One region of the Pseudomonas sp. 1L-E-NC-VB-C3 genome, then DNA from elsewhere that is predicted to be linked to it. Evidence: predicted binding sites of a transcription regulator. Region 1 holds the regulator's gene; the other holds the start of a gene.
What was found. Region 1 encodes FliA, which starts transcription of late flagellar genes. Its sites were predicted from a motif close to CTAAAGTTTNNNNNNNNNNNGCCGNTAA; they were not measured.
Positions count from the first base shown of each region.

Region 1 (7,919 bases):
TGCTCGCGAAGGGGCCAGCCCAATCAGCCGATAAATCCCAAGTAAAACCGCTCTATTTCATTCCCCGGCAAAAGTTGGAAAGCTTCTTGCAATAGCCGCCCTGCGCCCGTTCGGGGCGTCAAAAGTTTGCTTTAAAGGAACGGGGAAAACCGGTGGATCGCACTCAGTTATTCAATACAGCACGCACCAACGTTGCCGACCTCAGTCGAGGCAATCTGGGCGTGCCGTTGTTGCTGCTGGTCATGCTGGCGATGATGATGTTGCCGGTACCGCCGTTCCTGCTCGACGTCTTCTTTACCTTCAACATTGCCCTGTCCATCGTCGTCCTGCTGGTCTGCGTGTACGCGCTGCGGCCGCTGGATTTCGCCGTGTTTCCGACGATCCTGCTGGTGGCGACGTTGCTGCGACTGGCGCTGAACGTGGCCTCGACGCGAGTGGTCATGCTCCACGGTCAGGACGGCCACGCCGCTGCCGGTAAGGTGATTCAGGCCTTCGGTGAGGTGGTGATTGGCGGTAACTACGTGGTCGGTATCGTGGTCTTCGCGATCCTCATGATCATCAACTTCGTCGTGGTGACCAAGGGTGCCGGGCGGATTTCCGAGGTGAGCGCGCGCTTCACCCTCGATGCGATGCCCGGCAAACAAATGGCGATCGACGCCGACCTCAACGCCGGCCTGATCGACCAGAATCAAGCCAAGTCGCGCCGTCAGGAAGTCGCCCAGGAGGCGGAGTTCTACGGTTCGATGGACGGTGCCAGCAAGTTTGTCCGTGGTGACGCGATCGCCGGCCTGCTGATTCTGTTCATCAACCTCATCGGCGGCATGGCCGTGGGTATCTTCCAGCATGGCATGAGCTTCGGCGACGCGGGCAAGGTTTACGCCTTGCTGACCATCGGTGACGGTTTAGTGGCGCAATTGCCATCACTGTTGTTATCTACAGCAGCGGCGATCATGGTGACCCGTGCTTCCGGCTCGGAAGACATGGGCAAGCAGATCAACCGCCAGATGTTCGCCTCGCCGAAAGCGCTGGCCGTGGCCGCTGGTTTGATGGCGGTGATGGGTCTGGTGCCGGGCATGCCGCACTTCTCCTTCCTGAGCATGGCCGCGCTGGCTGCGGGCGGCGCGTACCTGTTCTGGAAAAAGCAGAACGTTGCCAAGGTTGTCGCGCTGGAAGAGGTCAAGCGTCAGCAGGAACTGCTGCCGTCGCCAGCCCGCGCCATGGAAACCAAAGAGCTGGGCTGGGACGACGTGACGCCGATCGACATGATCGGCCTGGAAGTCGGCTATCGCCTGATTCCGCTGGTGGACCGCAATCAGGGTGGGCAATTGCTCGCGCGGATCAAGGGTGTGCGCAAGAAGCTCTCGCAGGATCTGGGCTTCCTGATGCCGACCGTGCACATCCGCGACAACCTCGATCTGGCGCCGAGCGCTTATCGCTTGACGCTGATGGGCGTGATTCTCGCTGAGGCCGAGATCTACCCGGACCGCGAACTGGCGATCAACCCCGGCCAGGTGTATGGCTCGCTCAACGGGATCAACGCCAAAGATCCGGCTTTCGGCCTGGAAGCGGTGTGGATCGAAATCAGCCAGCGTGCGCAGGCGCAATCGCTCGGCTACACCGTGGTCGACGCCAGCACCGTGGTCGCCACCCACTTGAACCAGATTCTGTACAAGCACTCCAGTGAGCTGATCGGCCACGAGGAAGTGCAGCAACTCATGCAATTGCTGGCCAAGAGCTCGCCGAAACTGGCTGAAGAGCTGGTGCCGGGCGTGGTTTCGCTGTCGCAGTTGCTCAAGGTTCTGCAAGCGCTCCTCGCCGAGCACGTGCCGGTGCGCGACATCCGCAGCATCGCCGAGGCGATCGCGAACAACGCCGCGAAGAGTCAAGATACCGCCGCGCTGGTCGCCGCTGTGCGGGTCGGCGTATCGCGCGCCATCGTCCAAAGCATTGTAGGCACTGAGTCCGAGCTGCCTGTAATCACATTGGAACCAAGGTTGGAACAGATATTGCTCAATAGTCTGCAGAAGGCAGGACAAGGCTCGGAAGAGGGCGTTCTGCTGGAGCCGAGCATGGCCGAGAAGCTGCAACGTTCGTTGATCGAAGCGGCCCAGCGGCAGGAAATGCAAGGCCAACCGGTGATCCTGCTGGTAGCAGGCCCGATTCGCGCGATGCTCTCGCGCTTCGGTCGCCTCGCAGTGCCAGGGCTGCATGTACTGGCCTACCAGGAAGTACCGGACAACAAGCAAGTGACCATCGTTGCGACAGTAGGGCCCAACGGCTGAGGTAGTGGTTTATGCAAGTTAAGCGTTTTTTCGCCGCCGATATGCGTCAGGCCATGAAGCTGGTTCGCGATGAGCTGGGCGCTGATGCCGCCATCATCGGCAACCGCCGCATTGCTGGCGGCGTCGAGTTGACGGCGGCTCTGGATTACAAATTGTCGGCGCTGGCGCCACGGGTTCCGAACATGGAACTCGAAGACGAGCTGCGCAAGACCCAGTCGCGCATCGTCACCGCCCAGGCCGAGCTGAGCCTGCGTGGCGAAGCCGACGGCAACACCAATCAGCAGTTGTTCGCCGGGCTGCCGTTGACCGCAGGCCTGCCGCTGACTGCTGCCGAACCACTGAGCGAGCCGACCTACGCCGCACCGACGCGCCCGGCCGCAGCGCCTGCGCAGGCCTCGGCGGGTGTCGATCCGCGTGCACTGGATTCGATGCGTTTTGAATTGAACAGCTTGCGCGAGTTGATGGAAGTGCAGCTCGGCACCCTGGCCTGGAATCAGCTGCAAGGCAGCCGTCCGGCCCAGGCCAATCTGTATCGCCGTCTGCAGCGCATCGGCCTGTCCGGCCCGCTGTCGCGCGACCTGTTGGCGATGATCACCGATATCGAAGAGCCGCGTCAGGCCTGGCGCATGCTGCTCGCGCACCTGGCGCGGATGATTGCCGTACCGGAAGTCGAGCCGCTGGAAGAGGGCGGTGTGATTGCCATGGTCGGCCCCGCCGGCATGGGCAAGACCACCACGCTGGCCAAGCTCGCCGCGCGTTACGTGCTCAAGTACGGCGCGCAGAACGTCGCACTGGTGAGCATGGACAGCTTCCGCATCGGCGCGCAGGAACAACTGAAAACCCTCGGACGCATCCTCAACGTGCCGGTGACGCACGTCGATCCGGGCCAGTCGCTGGTGCAGGCATTGGATCCACTGCTACGCAAACGCGTGGTTTTGATCGATACTGCCGGGCTGCAAGCCAGTGATCCGGCGTTGCGCATGCAGCTTGAGAGCCTGGCCGGGCGTGGCATTCGCTCAAAAAATTATCTGGTCCTGGCAACCACCAGCCAGAAACAGGTTCTAACCGCCGCTTATCACAGTTACAAGCGTTGCGGGCTGGCCGGTTGCATCCTGACTAAACTGGATGAAACGGCCAGTCTCGGCGAAGTGTTGAGCCTGGCGATCAGTCATGAATTGCCGGTCGCGTACCTGACCGATGGCCCACGGATTCCGGATGATCTGCATCTGCCGCGTCGTCATCAATTGGTCAGCCGCGCCGTCAGCGTGCAAATGCAGGAAGAACCCAGCGAAGAAGCCATGGCTGACATGTTCGCTGATATCTATCACAGCCCGACCAAGCAGGTTGGCTGAGGTAATCATGAACAGTTTTTGTACCTACATCGATGGTCTGCCACGCATTGTTCCGATCAGGAACGCGCAGCCAGTAATGTGGCCTCCGTCTATGCAAGACAAGGTAAAGAAATAACATGGGCAGCATGCATCCCGTACAGGTGATCGCGGTGACCGGCGGCAAAGGTGGCGTCGGCAAGACTAACGTGTCAGTGAACTTGTCGCTGGCGCTGGCAGAGCTTGGCCGTCGGGTCATGCTGCTGGACGCCGACCTGGGCCTGGCGAACGTCGACGTTCTGCTGGGGCTGACACCCAAGCGCACACTGGCCGACGTTATCGAAGGCCGTTGCGAACTGCGCGACGTGCTGTTGCAAGGCCCGGGCGGGATTCGCATCGTGCCGGCGGCCTCCGGCACGCAGAGCATGGTGCACCTGAGCCCGGCGCAACACGCCGGCCTGATCCAGGCGTTCAGCGACATCGGCGACAATCTCGACGTGCTGGTGATCGACACCGCTGCGGGTATTGGTGACTCGGTAGTCAGTTTCGTTCGTGCCGCGCAAGAGGTGTTGCTGGTGGTCTGCGACGAGCCGACTTCGATCACCGACGCTTACGCGCTGATCAAGTTGCTCAACCGCGACTACGGCATGAACCGCTTCCGCGTGCTGGCCAACATGGCGCAGAGCCCGCAAGAAGGGCGCAACCTGTTCGCCAAGTTGACCAAGGTCACGGATCGCTTCCTCGACGTCGCCCTACAATACGTCGGCGCCGTGCCATACGACGAAAGCGTGCGCAAGGCAGTGCAGAAGCAGCGCGCCGTCTACGAAGCCTTTCCCCGTTCCAAGTGCGCACTGGCCTTCAAAGCCATCGCCCAGAAGGTCGATACCTGGCCGCTGCCCGCCAACCCGCGCGGGCATCTGGAATTTTTCGTCGAGCGTCTCGTGCAGCAAACCGCAGGGCCTGTGATATGACCGCCAGTGGCATGAATCTTTACAAAAAGTCGGCGCGTGACGCGCAATACGAATTGATCGAGCGTTACGCGCCACTGGTCAAGCGCATTGCCTATCACTTGCTGGCGCGCCTGCCGGCCAGCGTGCAGGTCGAAGACCTGATCCAGGCCGGGATGATCGGTTTGCTGGAAGTCTCGACCAAATACGACGCCAGCAAAGGCGCCAGTTTCGAAACGTACGCGGGCATTCGAATCCGCGGCGCGATGCTCGATGAAGTGCGCAAAGGGGATTGGGCACCACGCTCGGTTCACCGTAATACCAGGATGGTCAGCGACGCGATTCGCTCGATTGAAGCTAAAACCGGCCGTGACGCTAAAGATCACGAGGTTGCGGCCGAACTCCAATTGAGTCTCGACGATTACTACGGGATTCTGAATGACACCTTGGGCAGTCGCCTGTTCAGTTTCGACGACCTCTTGCAGGACGGCGAACACGAAGGGCTGCACGAGGATGGCGCCAGTGCTCATATGGAGCCGTCACGCGATCTGGAAGATGAACGCTTTCAGGCGGCGCTGGCGGACGCGATTGCCAATTTGCCGGAGCGTGAGCGACTGGTGTTGGCGCTGTACTACGACGAAGAGCTGAACCTCAAGGAAATCGGTGAAGTCCTTGGCGTCAGTGAATCGCGGGTCAGCCAGTTACACAGCCAGTGCGCGGCCCGTCTGCGGGGGCGTTTGGGGGAGTGGCGAGCGCGCTGAAGGCAGTGTGGGGACACTGCGAAACGAGGCTGGTGCGGTGATGAACGGCGCCGGTCTCGATCCGTTGTGCTCCAGACAAACTTTAAGTGCTGCGCCGATTGATTGAAGTGGCGCGTCCAGGTGCTGGGCGCGTTTAAGACTGCTTGGAGGTCGAATTGAACAAAGACATGAAAATCCTCATCGTTGATGACTTCTCAACGATGCGGCGGATCATCAAGAACCTGCTGCGCGATCTTGGGTTCACCAACACCGTCGAGGCCGACGATGGCACCACTGCCATTCCGGTGCTCAACAGCGGCAGCATCGACTTTCTGGTAACGGACTGGAACATGCCGGGCATGACCGGTATCGACCTGCTGCGTCACGTGCGCGCCGATGAAAAACTCAAGCACCTCCCGGTGTTGATGGTGACTGCTGAAGCCAAGCGCGAGCAGATCATCGAGGCCGCTCAGGCCGGTGTGAACGGTTACGTGGTCAAACCTTTCACGGCTCAAGCGTTGAAAGACAAAATCGAGAAGATTTTCGAACGCATCGGCTGATGAATGCGCGGGGGAGCTATGGAGCATAACGAATCATCACAGGGCGATTTCGAATCGACCCTGAAAAAACACGCGGTCGAACTGGTCGAGAGCCTTGAAAAAGGCAAGTTCGGCGACGCGGTGCAACTGATCCATGAGCTCAATCAGACCCGTGACCGCGGCCTGTATCAGGAAGTGGGCAAGCTCACACGTGAACTGCACAGTGCGATCGTCAATTTCCAGATCGATCCGCACATGCCGCAGGCCGAGGAAGTGTCGCAAATCACCGACGCCACCGAACGCCTGGGCTATGTGGTCAAGCTGACGGAAGCCGCGGCCAACCGCACCATGGATCTGGTGGAAAGCGCCACGCCGGTGGTCAACAGTCTGGCTGATGAAGCGCAGACGTTGAGCGCCGATTGGGGCCGCTTCATGCGTCGCGAGGTCGGGGCTGAAGAGTTCCGTGAACTGGCGCGCCGGGTCGACGGTTTTCTGTCACGCAGCAGCACGGACAACCGTGCGGTGTCGAGCAACCTCAACGACATCCTGCTTGCTCAGGATTACCAGGACCTCACAGGTCAAGTGATCAAGCGTGTGACCCAACTGGTCACCGAAGTCGAAAGCAATCTGCTCAAACTCGTGCTCATGGCCAGTCAGGTCGACCGCTTTGCGGGCATCGAACATGACCGCGCCGCAATGCTTGCTGAAAAAGATCCACAAAAACATCTCTCGCAGGGTGAAGGTCCGCAGATTCATGCCGATAAACGAGAAGACGTTGTGTCCGGTCAGGACGATGTGGACGATTTGTTATCCAGCCTTGGATTCTAGAGTTTCGGAATTCGGGTTTTTTGGGTTTTTAGACCTGTAGGAGCACCCCATTAATGAGCTTCGGCGCCGATGAAGAGATCCTTCAGGATTTCCTGGTTGAGGCCGGCGAGATTCTTGAGCAACTGTCCGAACAACTGGTCGAGCTGGAAAGCCGCCCGGATGATGCAGATCTGCTCAATGCAATTTTTCGCGGTTTCCACACTGTAAAAGGGGGCGCCGGCTTCCTTCAGCTCAATGAGCTGGTGGAGTGCTGTCACATCGCCGAAAACGTCTTCGACATCCTGCGCAAGGGTGAGCGTCGCGTTGATGCAGAACTGATGGACGTGGTGCTCGAAGCACTGGACGCGGTGAACAGCATGTTCAGCGAAGTCCGTGAGCGTGCACCGATCACCGCTGCCACGCCGGAACTGCTGGCCGCGCTGGCGCGTCTGGCCGAACCGCAATCGGCGGATGAAGCCCCGGCTTCGCCGGTTGCCGAGATGATCGAAGAACTGGTCGTTGAAAGCGACTCCTCGGACGACATCACCGATAACGAATTCGAACAACTGCTGGACTCGCTGAATGCCGTCAAGGCCCAGGCTGAGGCTCCGGCCGCTGCTGTGGCGCCCGCGCCGGTTGCCGACACGGCGGCGAGCGATGAAATCACCGACGCCGAATTTGAATCGCTGCTCGATCAGCTGCACGGCAAGGGCCAGTTTGCTGTCGATGCGGTCGCTTCGGCGGCACCAGCAGCGCCGGCTGCTCCGGCCGCGCCTGCTGCGGGTGACAGCTCGGACATCACCGACGACGAATTCGAAGCCTTGCTCGATCAGTTGCACGGCAAGGGCAACTTCGCCGTTGACGCGCTGGAATCGGCCATCGCTTCGGCCCCGTCAGCACCTGCTGCACCGGCAGCCGCTGCGGCCGGCAGTGATCTGATCAGCGATCACGAATTCGAATCGCTGCTCGACGAATTGCACGGCAAAGGCAAGTTTGACGCCAGCGCTGCGACTGCCGGCTCCGTGTCGAGCGTCGCCACGCCAGCGGCGAAAGCTCCGGCTGCCGCTGCTGCGCCGAAGCCTGCCGCCAAGCCTGAGCCGAAAGCCGAGGCGCCGAAACCGGCCGCCGCTGCTGCACCGGCTCCGGCCCGTGCGCCAGCCGCTGCACCGGCAGAAAAACCGGCCAGCGAAGCGGAAACCACCGTGCGCGTCGACACCGCGCGGCTCGACGAGATCATGAACATGGTCGGCGAGCTGGTGCTGGTGCGTAACCGTCT
Region 1 is NZ_JBXAWD010000007.1:171,795-179,713, forward strand. Features, by position in the region: gene flhA (flagellar biosynthesis protein FlhA) at 153-2,282, shown strand; gene flhF (flagellar biosynthesis GTPase FlhF) at 2,294-3,634, shown strand; gene fleN (flagellar synthesis regulator FleN) at 3,751-4,581, shown strand; gene fliA (RNA polymerase sigma factor FliA) at 4,578-5,318, shown strand; gene AC0Z5Z_RS13650 (chemotaxis response regulator CheY) at 5,486-5,857, shown strand; gene AC0Z5Z_RS13655 (protein phosphatase CheZ) at 5,876-6,664, shown strand; gene AC0Z5Z_RS13660 (chemotaxis protein CheA) at 6,718-7,919, shown strand, end outside.

Region 2 (7,919 bases), on a different contig from region 1:
GGGCGCGCATGCCGATGCTTTCTACGTAGCGCTTCATGTCGAGCATGGAGAAACCCTGGGTTCGCACCAGGTCCTGGTCAGCGTTGACCAGCATGCCTTTGATGATGTGCTCCTCATCGACGTCGAGCCAATAGGCCTGGCGCAGGACCGTCGCCAGTGCAGCAGCGCCGCAGCTGAAGTCGGTTTTCTGTTCGACGATGTCGGCAAACTTGCGCTCACGAATGCTTTGCACGTCCTTGTAAACCAGCACGCCACCCGGCAGGGCAGCCACGGGCATCTGGGCCGCCTGAGTCAGGCCGCACAGACAAAGCAGAGCGAGGAGGGCAGGAGTCCGCATGATCGAATACGCCTTGTGGAACCGAGGAAAAGCCCCGTTGCCGGGGCTTTCGTTTCGATCGCGATTACATGCAGGCTTTGCAACCTGCGGCGATGGACAGCGAGTTGCTTTGTTGGTTGCCCACACCCGCCGAGACGTTGGCTCCGCCGTTGCCGGAGAAGTTGTTCATCGAGTTGGTCATGTTGGCGTTGTTGACGACAGGAGTTTTCCAGCCATCTTTGGTCAACACTTGTTGGGTGGTGACGCCAGCGAGGCCAAAAGTACCCACGGCTTCGAACTTGGCTTTCTGATCATCGTTGCCGCCATGGCCGCCGCCACGGTTACCCCAACCACCATGGTCGTTGTCGTCTTCGATGGTCGCAGTGCCTTTGGCTTTGAACACGCCAGCGGCTGCATAAGTACCGGTAAGGGTGTCGGTTTTGTAAGCCTGCACGCCTTTGTTTTCCACGACCAGGCCAGTCGAGGACTGGTTGGCAGAGGCGGCAGCCTGCGCTACACGACCACCGGAAACGGCGATGGCGAGGTTGTTTTTCTGTTGGTTGAAGTTGCCGGCGGTCACGTTGATGCCGATGTTGCCGGAACCGTTGTTGCCAGTATTGGTGAGGTTGGCGTTGTTGAAGGTGGAAGAGTTTTTCACATAGTTGTTGTTGTTCACCTGAGTCGCGCTCGAGGCGGCAACAGCATTGCCGAAGATGAAGCTTTCGTCAGCGGTGGCCAGTGCAGCAGCGTTGTCCTGCTGGTTGCCGTCGCCGCCCGCCACGTTGGCACCCATGTTGCCGTTGGAGCCGTTGAGCGAGTCGCTGGCATTGGCGTTGTTCAGGGTGCCCTGGTTTTTCACCACGTTGCCGTCGCTGTTTTGTGCGTCGAGTACAGCGGCGCCGGCGCCTGCGGTGATCTGCAGCAGTTGTTCAAGATTCGGACCTTGTGGCTGGCCGTGACCGTTGCCGTGCCCGTTACCATGACCGTTGTTGTCACCACGGCCGCCAGCCTGTGCTGCCATTGCCATCACTGCTGCGAGTGCGAAAACCAGTGGTTTGAGAGCCATTGTAGGTTTCATGGTTGTTTCTCCGTCGTGCTTATTAGTTGGTTAAGTGTTGGGACTTTTCTAATTGCACTGCTTTTTGTTTGGGTCAGTCTGCGACCCGGATGCTCAGGGTGTTAGCCATGCGGTTCCCCACCCCGGCACTCTGGTTCACCTGGATTACCCCGCGGCTGCCGGTGAAGGCCTGATCACTTGTCGTGACCTGGCGACTGCCGATTGAGGTACCAGTTGCTCCTGAGCTCGGTAAAAACGCCACGTTCTGTTGTGAAAGGGCGCTGTCGTCAACGCTCTGCGGGCCGGCACTGATGCTGACGCGCGTGACGTTGGCCATTTGGTTGTTGGCACCGGCGCCCTGGTTCACGCCGAGGATGCCGTTGCCATTGCTGAAAGAGTTGCCGCCGATGTTGGCGCTCGCGTCGATGGCGCGGCTGGCGGGCGTGTCGATGGTCTGCCTGACGCTGGTAGTGGCATGGGCTTCGGTGCCGATGGCAATCGCCTTGATGTTGGCTTGTTGCATCTGGTCACCGGCAGCCTGGTTGACATTGAAGTTGCCGCGATACTGAGCGCCGGAATCCTGAATGTTTGCCTTGTTGACTGAAGCCGAATCGGCCATGGCGCTGGTGCAGCCGAGCAGGGCGAGAAGCAGCAGGGTGCGATTCATGTCATTGGCCTCCGGCCATACGAGTCAGAGGCGCCAGCCCGGTGCTCATCGCCCGGTTGACCGTGTTGGAGATCGAGGCGCCAGAACCACCGCCGCTGCCAGTACGCATGCCGGGCAGGCCGTTCTGATTGGTCAGGGTGTTCATGCCGGGCAGGTTGGAACTGGGCGTGGTCATGTTGCCGCGAATCGATGAGCCGCTGGCGACACTGGCGAAATCACCGTCAGTGAGTTCGGTACTGCTGAGGGTCTGGTTGATCCGCGCCGAAGGGTTGGCGTTGACCGTGGTCGGATAGGGGTCTTTGCCGCCATTGCGCCCGATCGCGACGGGTTGAACGTCGCGGTTGAGGACGATCACGCCGTTGCCTTCAGCCTGGGCGCTGACGCTGATCAAAGCGCTGGCGGCTGATCCGATCAGCAGGAGGCAGGTCAGGCCTTTATTGAAATTCCCCACGGCTGCAATTCCTTCTTCAGTGGGCTGGGTTATTCAGCGTTGTGAAGAAGAGAGCGAAAGCTGTGCCGGTTTTGAATTATCTCGTTATTTCAACGACTTACATGCTCTGGGAAGTTCCCTGTTGCGGGCACTGTTTCAGCGCTGAAACACAGGGCGGATCGCTTGCGGGGCAATGGGCGCCGGAAAGCTCTGGAACAAGGGTTTGCGCCGAGGTGTTTCATCGGCGTAACAGATCACGTGACGCAATGATGAATGACGCTTGGGCGGGGCCTTTGCGCGGTCGGGAGTGTTTCAAAAACGGACAGTTTTGCGTTAAAAGCCGCCGGGCGGCTTATCTGGACAGCAAACGCTCGACCGCCGCAAAGGCTTGTGTCTGGCGCTCGGCCCAATTTCCTTCGATCACTTGCAACGGCTGTTGGTGCTGGATCAGCCAAACGCGGGTGGCTTCGTAGAACGCCAAGCGATCCGCAAGATCCGGTTGGCAGCGCTGGCCGTCTTCGGTCCAGTCGATCTGTTGTGGGGACAACAGCAGGTGCAGGTCGTAATGGCGCGCCAGTAACTCGGTTTTCAGCCAGGCCGGGCAGGCGCCAAACAAAGTCTGGCTCCAGAGGATGTTGCTGAGCAGGTGGGTGTCGAGAATCAGCAGTGGGGGCTGTTTCGCGCGCGCCTGATCTTCCCATTGCAACTGGCCCCGGGCGATATCAGGGATATCCGCAAGGCAAGTGTCGCGTGGGTTGTCTTCGATGAACCGACGAACATATTCATCAACGCGCACGCCGCCGAAACGCTGCTCCAGCCCTGCCGCCAGCCAACTCTTGCCGGTGGATTCCGGGCCGGTGAGAACAACGACTTTCATGTGCGCAACGCCAGATCGGCACGCCATTCCCGCCAGCCTTGCACCGCGAGCAAGGTAAACAGCGCGTAGAGCGCGGCGGTCAGGTACAGGCCTTTGTAGATGAACAAGCCGACAAAGATCACATCGAGGACGAACCACAGCGGCCAGCATTGCAGACGTTTTTGCGCCATCCACAGTTGCGCGACCAGACTGAAACCGGTGAGCGCGGCATCGACCCACGGCTGTGCGGCGTCGGTCCAGTGCGCCATCGCCGCGCCCAGCAACACACTGCCGATCGCCCCAACGCCGAGGCCGAGCACCATCGAGCGTGGATCGAGGCGGGTAACCTGGCGACCGTCATGCATCGTCCCGGCGCGGGTCCACTGCCACCAGCCGTAGATCTGCAGCGCGGCGTAGATCACTTGCAGCAACATGTCCGAATACAGCTTCACCTCAAAGAAGATCCAGCTGTAGAGCAACACCATGACCAGCCCGATCGGCCAGCACCACGGATTCTGCTTGACCGTCAGCCACACGGCGATGACACCGAGGGCAGCGGCAAACAGTTCAAGCCCGGACATGAGTGATCCTTGGGGGAGTTGAGAAGGGGGCGGATTGTACTGCATTAGTCAGGTCAAAAGCCCCTCACCCTAACCCTCTCCCGGAGGGAGAGGGAACTGACCGCGTTGTTTTGGTCGAGGTACGCCGACCTGGAATATCGCGTCGAACGCAGATCATGAAAAGCGCAGTGATCTGCGATCAAAAGCCCCTCACCCTAACCCTCTCCCGGAGGGAGAGGGAACTGACCGCGTTGTTTGGTCGAGGTACGCCGACCTGGAATAACGCGTCGAACGCAGATCATGAAAAGCGCAGTGATCTGCGATCAAAAGCCCCTCACTCTGACCCTCTCCCGGAGGGAGAGGGAACTGACCGCGTTGTTTGGTCGAGGTACGCCGACCTGGAATATCGCGTCGAACGCAGAACATCAAACGCCCAGTGATCTGCGATCAAAAGCCCCTCACCCTAACCCTCTCCCGGAGGGAGAGGGAACTGATCGCGTTGTTTGGTCGAGGTACGCCGACCTGGAATAACGCGTCGAACGCAGATCATGAAAAGCGCAGTGATCTGCTCCCTCTCCTCGGGGAGAGGGCTGGGGTGAGGGGTGGGCTCACCTCGGTGACCGGTCAGACCCGGAACTGGCGCAGCAACCCGTTGAGCTGTTCGCTCAGTTGCCCAAGCCGCAGGCTGGCTGCACTGGACTGCTCAGCCGCCAACGCGGTGCTATGGGAAAGCCCGGCCGCCTGGGTGACGTTCTGGTTGATGTCCTCAACCACCTGCGCCTGTTGCAGCGTAGCGCTGGCAATCGACGCATTGAGACCGTTGAGATTACGTAACGCCTGGCCAATCGCATTAAGGCTCGCTCCGGCCAGTCCCGCCTGTTCGATGGTCAATTGCGAGGCCTTGCTGCTGTCGCCGATCACCTTCACCGCAGCCTCCGAATGATTCTGCAAACGCTCGATCATCGACTGAATCTCCGCCGTCGATTTCTGCGTACGCTGGGCCAGCAAGCGCACCTCATCGGCGACTACGGCGAACCCGCGACCCTGTTCTCCCGCGCGCGCCGCTTCAATCGCCGCGTTCAAGGCCAGCAGGTTGGTCTGTTCGGCAATCGAACGAATCACCTCCAGCACGCTGCCAATCTGCGTACTCTCCGCCGCCAGGGTGCGGATCACTTCCACCGCCTGATCGATCGTGCCCGAGAGCTTGTCGATCTGTTGCAGGCTGCCGTCAATATTGATCTGCCCCTGTTGCGCCTGCGCTTCGGCATCGCGCATTTCTGCGGCGGCGTGTTCGGCGTTTTTCGCCACGTCCTGCACGCCGTAGGTGACTTCGTTGATCGCTGTGGCCACCAGTTCCATCTGCTGCGACTGCTGCTGGCTGCGCTGCTGCGCCTGCGAGGCATCGTTACCCAGCTCGCTGGAAGACTGGCCCAAAGCGCTGGCCGAGACCTGCAGATCACCAATCACTCGGCGCAGCTTGGCCGTGAAGGCATTGAAGTGATGGGCCAGTTCGGTGACTTCATCCTTGCCATGGGTATCAAGGCTGCGGGTCAGGTCGCTTTCGCCACTGGCGATGTTGGCCATCGCATTCACGGTTTCCTGCAATGGACGGACGATGCTGCGTGCGATCAGAATCACCAGCAGCGCCATGATCAGCGCAATCGCCAGACCGATGGCCGACGCCTTGATCATCTGCCCCTGGAATTCGGCTTGCACATCGTCGACGTACACGCCGGAGCCGATCACCCAGCCCCACGGCTCAAAAAGCTTTACATAAGAGGTCTTGGCAACGGGATCAGTCGCTCCCGGCTTCGGCCAGCGATAATTGACCATGCCCGCGCCTTTGGCCTTGGCGATGGCGACCATTTCGTTGAACACCGCAAAGCCGTCCGGGTCGCGGATCGCCGAAAGGTTCTGGCCTTCAAGTTTGGGGTTGGTCGGGTGCATGACCATCACGGGCGTGAGGTCGTTGATCCAGAAGTAGTCGCTCTGGTCGTAGCGCAGGCCACGGATCGCGGTCAGCGCCTGCTTTTGCGCGGCATCCCTGGTCAGGGTGCCAGCGGTCTCAAGACCTTGGTAATAGGTGAGCAGGCCACTGGCGGTCTGCACCACGTGCTGGGTTTTCTGCGCCTTGGCGTGGTAGAGGTCGTCATGGATCTGCTTGAGCATCAGCACGCCCAAGGTCAGCAACATGACCACCGCCACGATCAAGATGAGCCACAAGCGTCGGCTGATCGACACACTGCGCAAGCTGTTCATAACGCTGTCACTCCGGATTCTTGTTCTTGTAATAAACGATCGCCAGCATCCAGCCACCGCTGTGGGCTCGCGATTGCGCGACTTGAGCCGCCTAACGCGGGGAGCGCTATTAAGGCTTGTCTGTTAGGATTTCGGCCCCGCGCGCGAAAACCTGAATCCGGTTTTGATATTTCACGGAATTTTTACCGTTTCGTGTGGATCCTGTGCGCGCGCAATCGCTACAGCTTTTACCGGCTACGCTGGACGCAGTGAACGAAAAAATACTATCGGGGCATGCCCGCGTGCATCGCTCTTTGGGGGATTGATGGATCTTTGGACCGCCTTGCAGGCACTGATTCTAGGAGTTGTAGAAGGGCTGACGGAGTTTTTGCCCATTTCGAGCACCGGACACCAGATCATCGTCGCCGATTTGCTGAACTTCGGCGGCGAACGGGCCATGGCGTTCAACATCATCATCCAGCTCGGCGCGATCCTCGCGGTGGTCTGGGAGTTTCGGCGCAAGATCCTCGACGTGGTGATCGGCCTGCCGACCCAGCCGAGCGCACGACGTTTCACCGCCAACCTGCTGATCGCCTTCCTGCCGGCCGTAGTGCTCGGCGTGATTTTTGCCGATCTGATCCACGAATACCTGTTCAACCCGATTACCGTCGCGGCGGCGCTGGTCATCGGCGGGATCATCATGTTGTGGGCCGAACAGCGCCAGCATGAAGTGCATGCGGAAACCGTCGACGAGATTCGCTGGACCGACGCGCTGAAAATCGGCTTCGCGCAATGCCTGGCGATGATTCCCGGCACCTCGCGTTCCGGCTCGACAATTATTGGCGGGTTGCTGTTCGGCCTGTCGCGCAAGACGGCCACCGAGTTCTCGTTCTTCCTCGCCATGCCAACCATGGTCGGTGCGGCGGTGTATTCCGGTTACAAATACCGCGACCTGTTCGTACCGGCGGATTTCCCGGTATTCGCCATTGGTTTTGTCACGGCGTTCATCTTCGCCATGATTGCTGTACGCGGCCTGCTCAAGTTCATCGGCAGCCACAGTTATGCAGCGTTCGCCTGGTACCGGATTGCCTTCGGCCTTTTCATTCTGGCGACCTGGCAGTTCGGCTGGGTGGACTGGTCGGCGGCCAAGGCATGAACGATTCCCGCTCGCGCCGCCCTGAGGGACGACCTTCAGGCGGGTGCCTTCAGCATCTGAAGTTGAAGCTTGGGGTGCTGCTGATCGTCTGCGCGCTGCCGCTGTTCGGCTCGCTGTCGATGTGGTTCAGCGGCATCTCGCGGGTGCCGTTGGCGGCGTACGGGATTGTCAGTGTGCTGGCGTTCTTTCTGTATTGGGCCGACAAACGCAAAGCCCGCGCCGATGCCTGGCGCACGCCGGAAAACATACTGCATGCGGTAGAACTGGCGGGTGGCTGGCCGGGTGCTTTGATCGCGCAGCAGGTATTCCGACACAAGACGCGCAAGGTATCGTTTCAGATTCTGTTCTGGGCGAGCGTGTTGCTGCATCAGGTGTTCTGGATTGACCAGATTTTCCTCGGTTCCAACCTGTTGTCTTTGATCTAAAGAACACACTTACCTCTGTAGGAGCTGCCGAAGGCTGCGATCTTTTGGGACGCAGAGCGTCCCCGGCTGCATTCCCACGCAGAGCGAGGGAACGATCAATCCTCGCTGATGAGTCGCCTGACAAACCGCCTTCGCGAGCAGGCTCGCTCCCACAGGATTTGCGTGCTTACAAAAGCAGGCCGATTTGGGTTTTCTTAGGCAACTTGCCCACCAC
Region 2 is NZ_JBXAWD010000002.1:439,498-447,416, reverse strand. Features, by position in the region: gene AC0Z5Z_RS05375 (C39 family peptidase) at 1-337, opposite strand, end outside; gene AC0Z5Z_RS05370 (hypothetical protein) at 402-1,394, opposite strand; gene AC0Z5Z_RS05365 (adhesin) at 1,468-2,040, opposite strand; gene AC0Z5Z_RS05360 (hypothetical protein) at 2,042-2,491, opposite strand; gene AC0Z5Z_RS05355 (AAA family ATPase) at 2,823-3,347, opposite strand; gene pnuC (nicotinamide riboside transporter PnuC) at 3,344-3,907, opposite strand; gene AC0Z5Z_RS05345 (methyl-accepting chemotaxis protein) at 4,511-6,145, opposite strand; gene AC0Z5Z_RS05340 (undecaprenyl-diphosphate phosphatase) at 6,450-7,280, shown strand; gene AC0Z5Z_RS05335 (DUF1294 domain-containing protein) at 7,277-7,705, shown strand; gene AC0Z5Z_RS05330 (MmcQ/YjbR family DNA-binding protein) at 7,872-7,919, opposite strand, start outside.
Region 2: a site for FliA is predicted at 6,274-6,301, ahead of AC0Z5Z_RS05345 (methyl-accepting chemotaxis protein). Genes of this name have one in related genera too.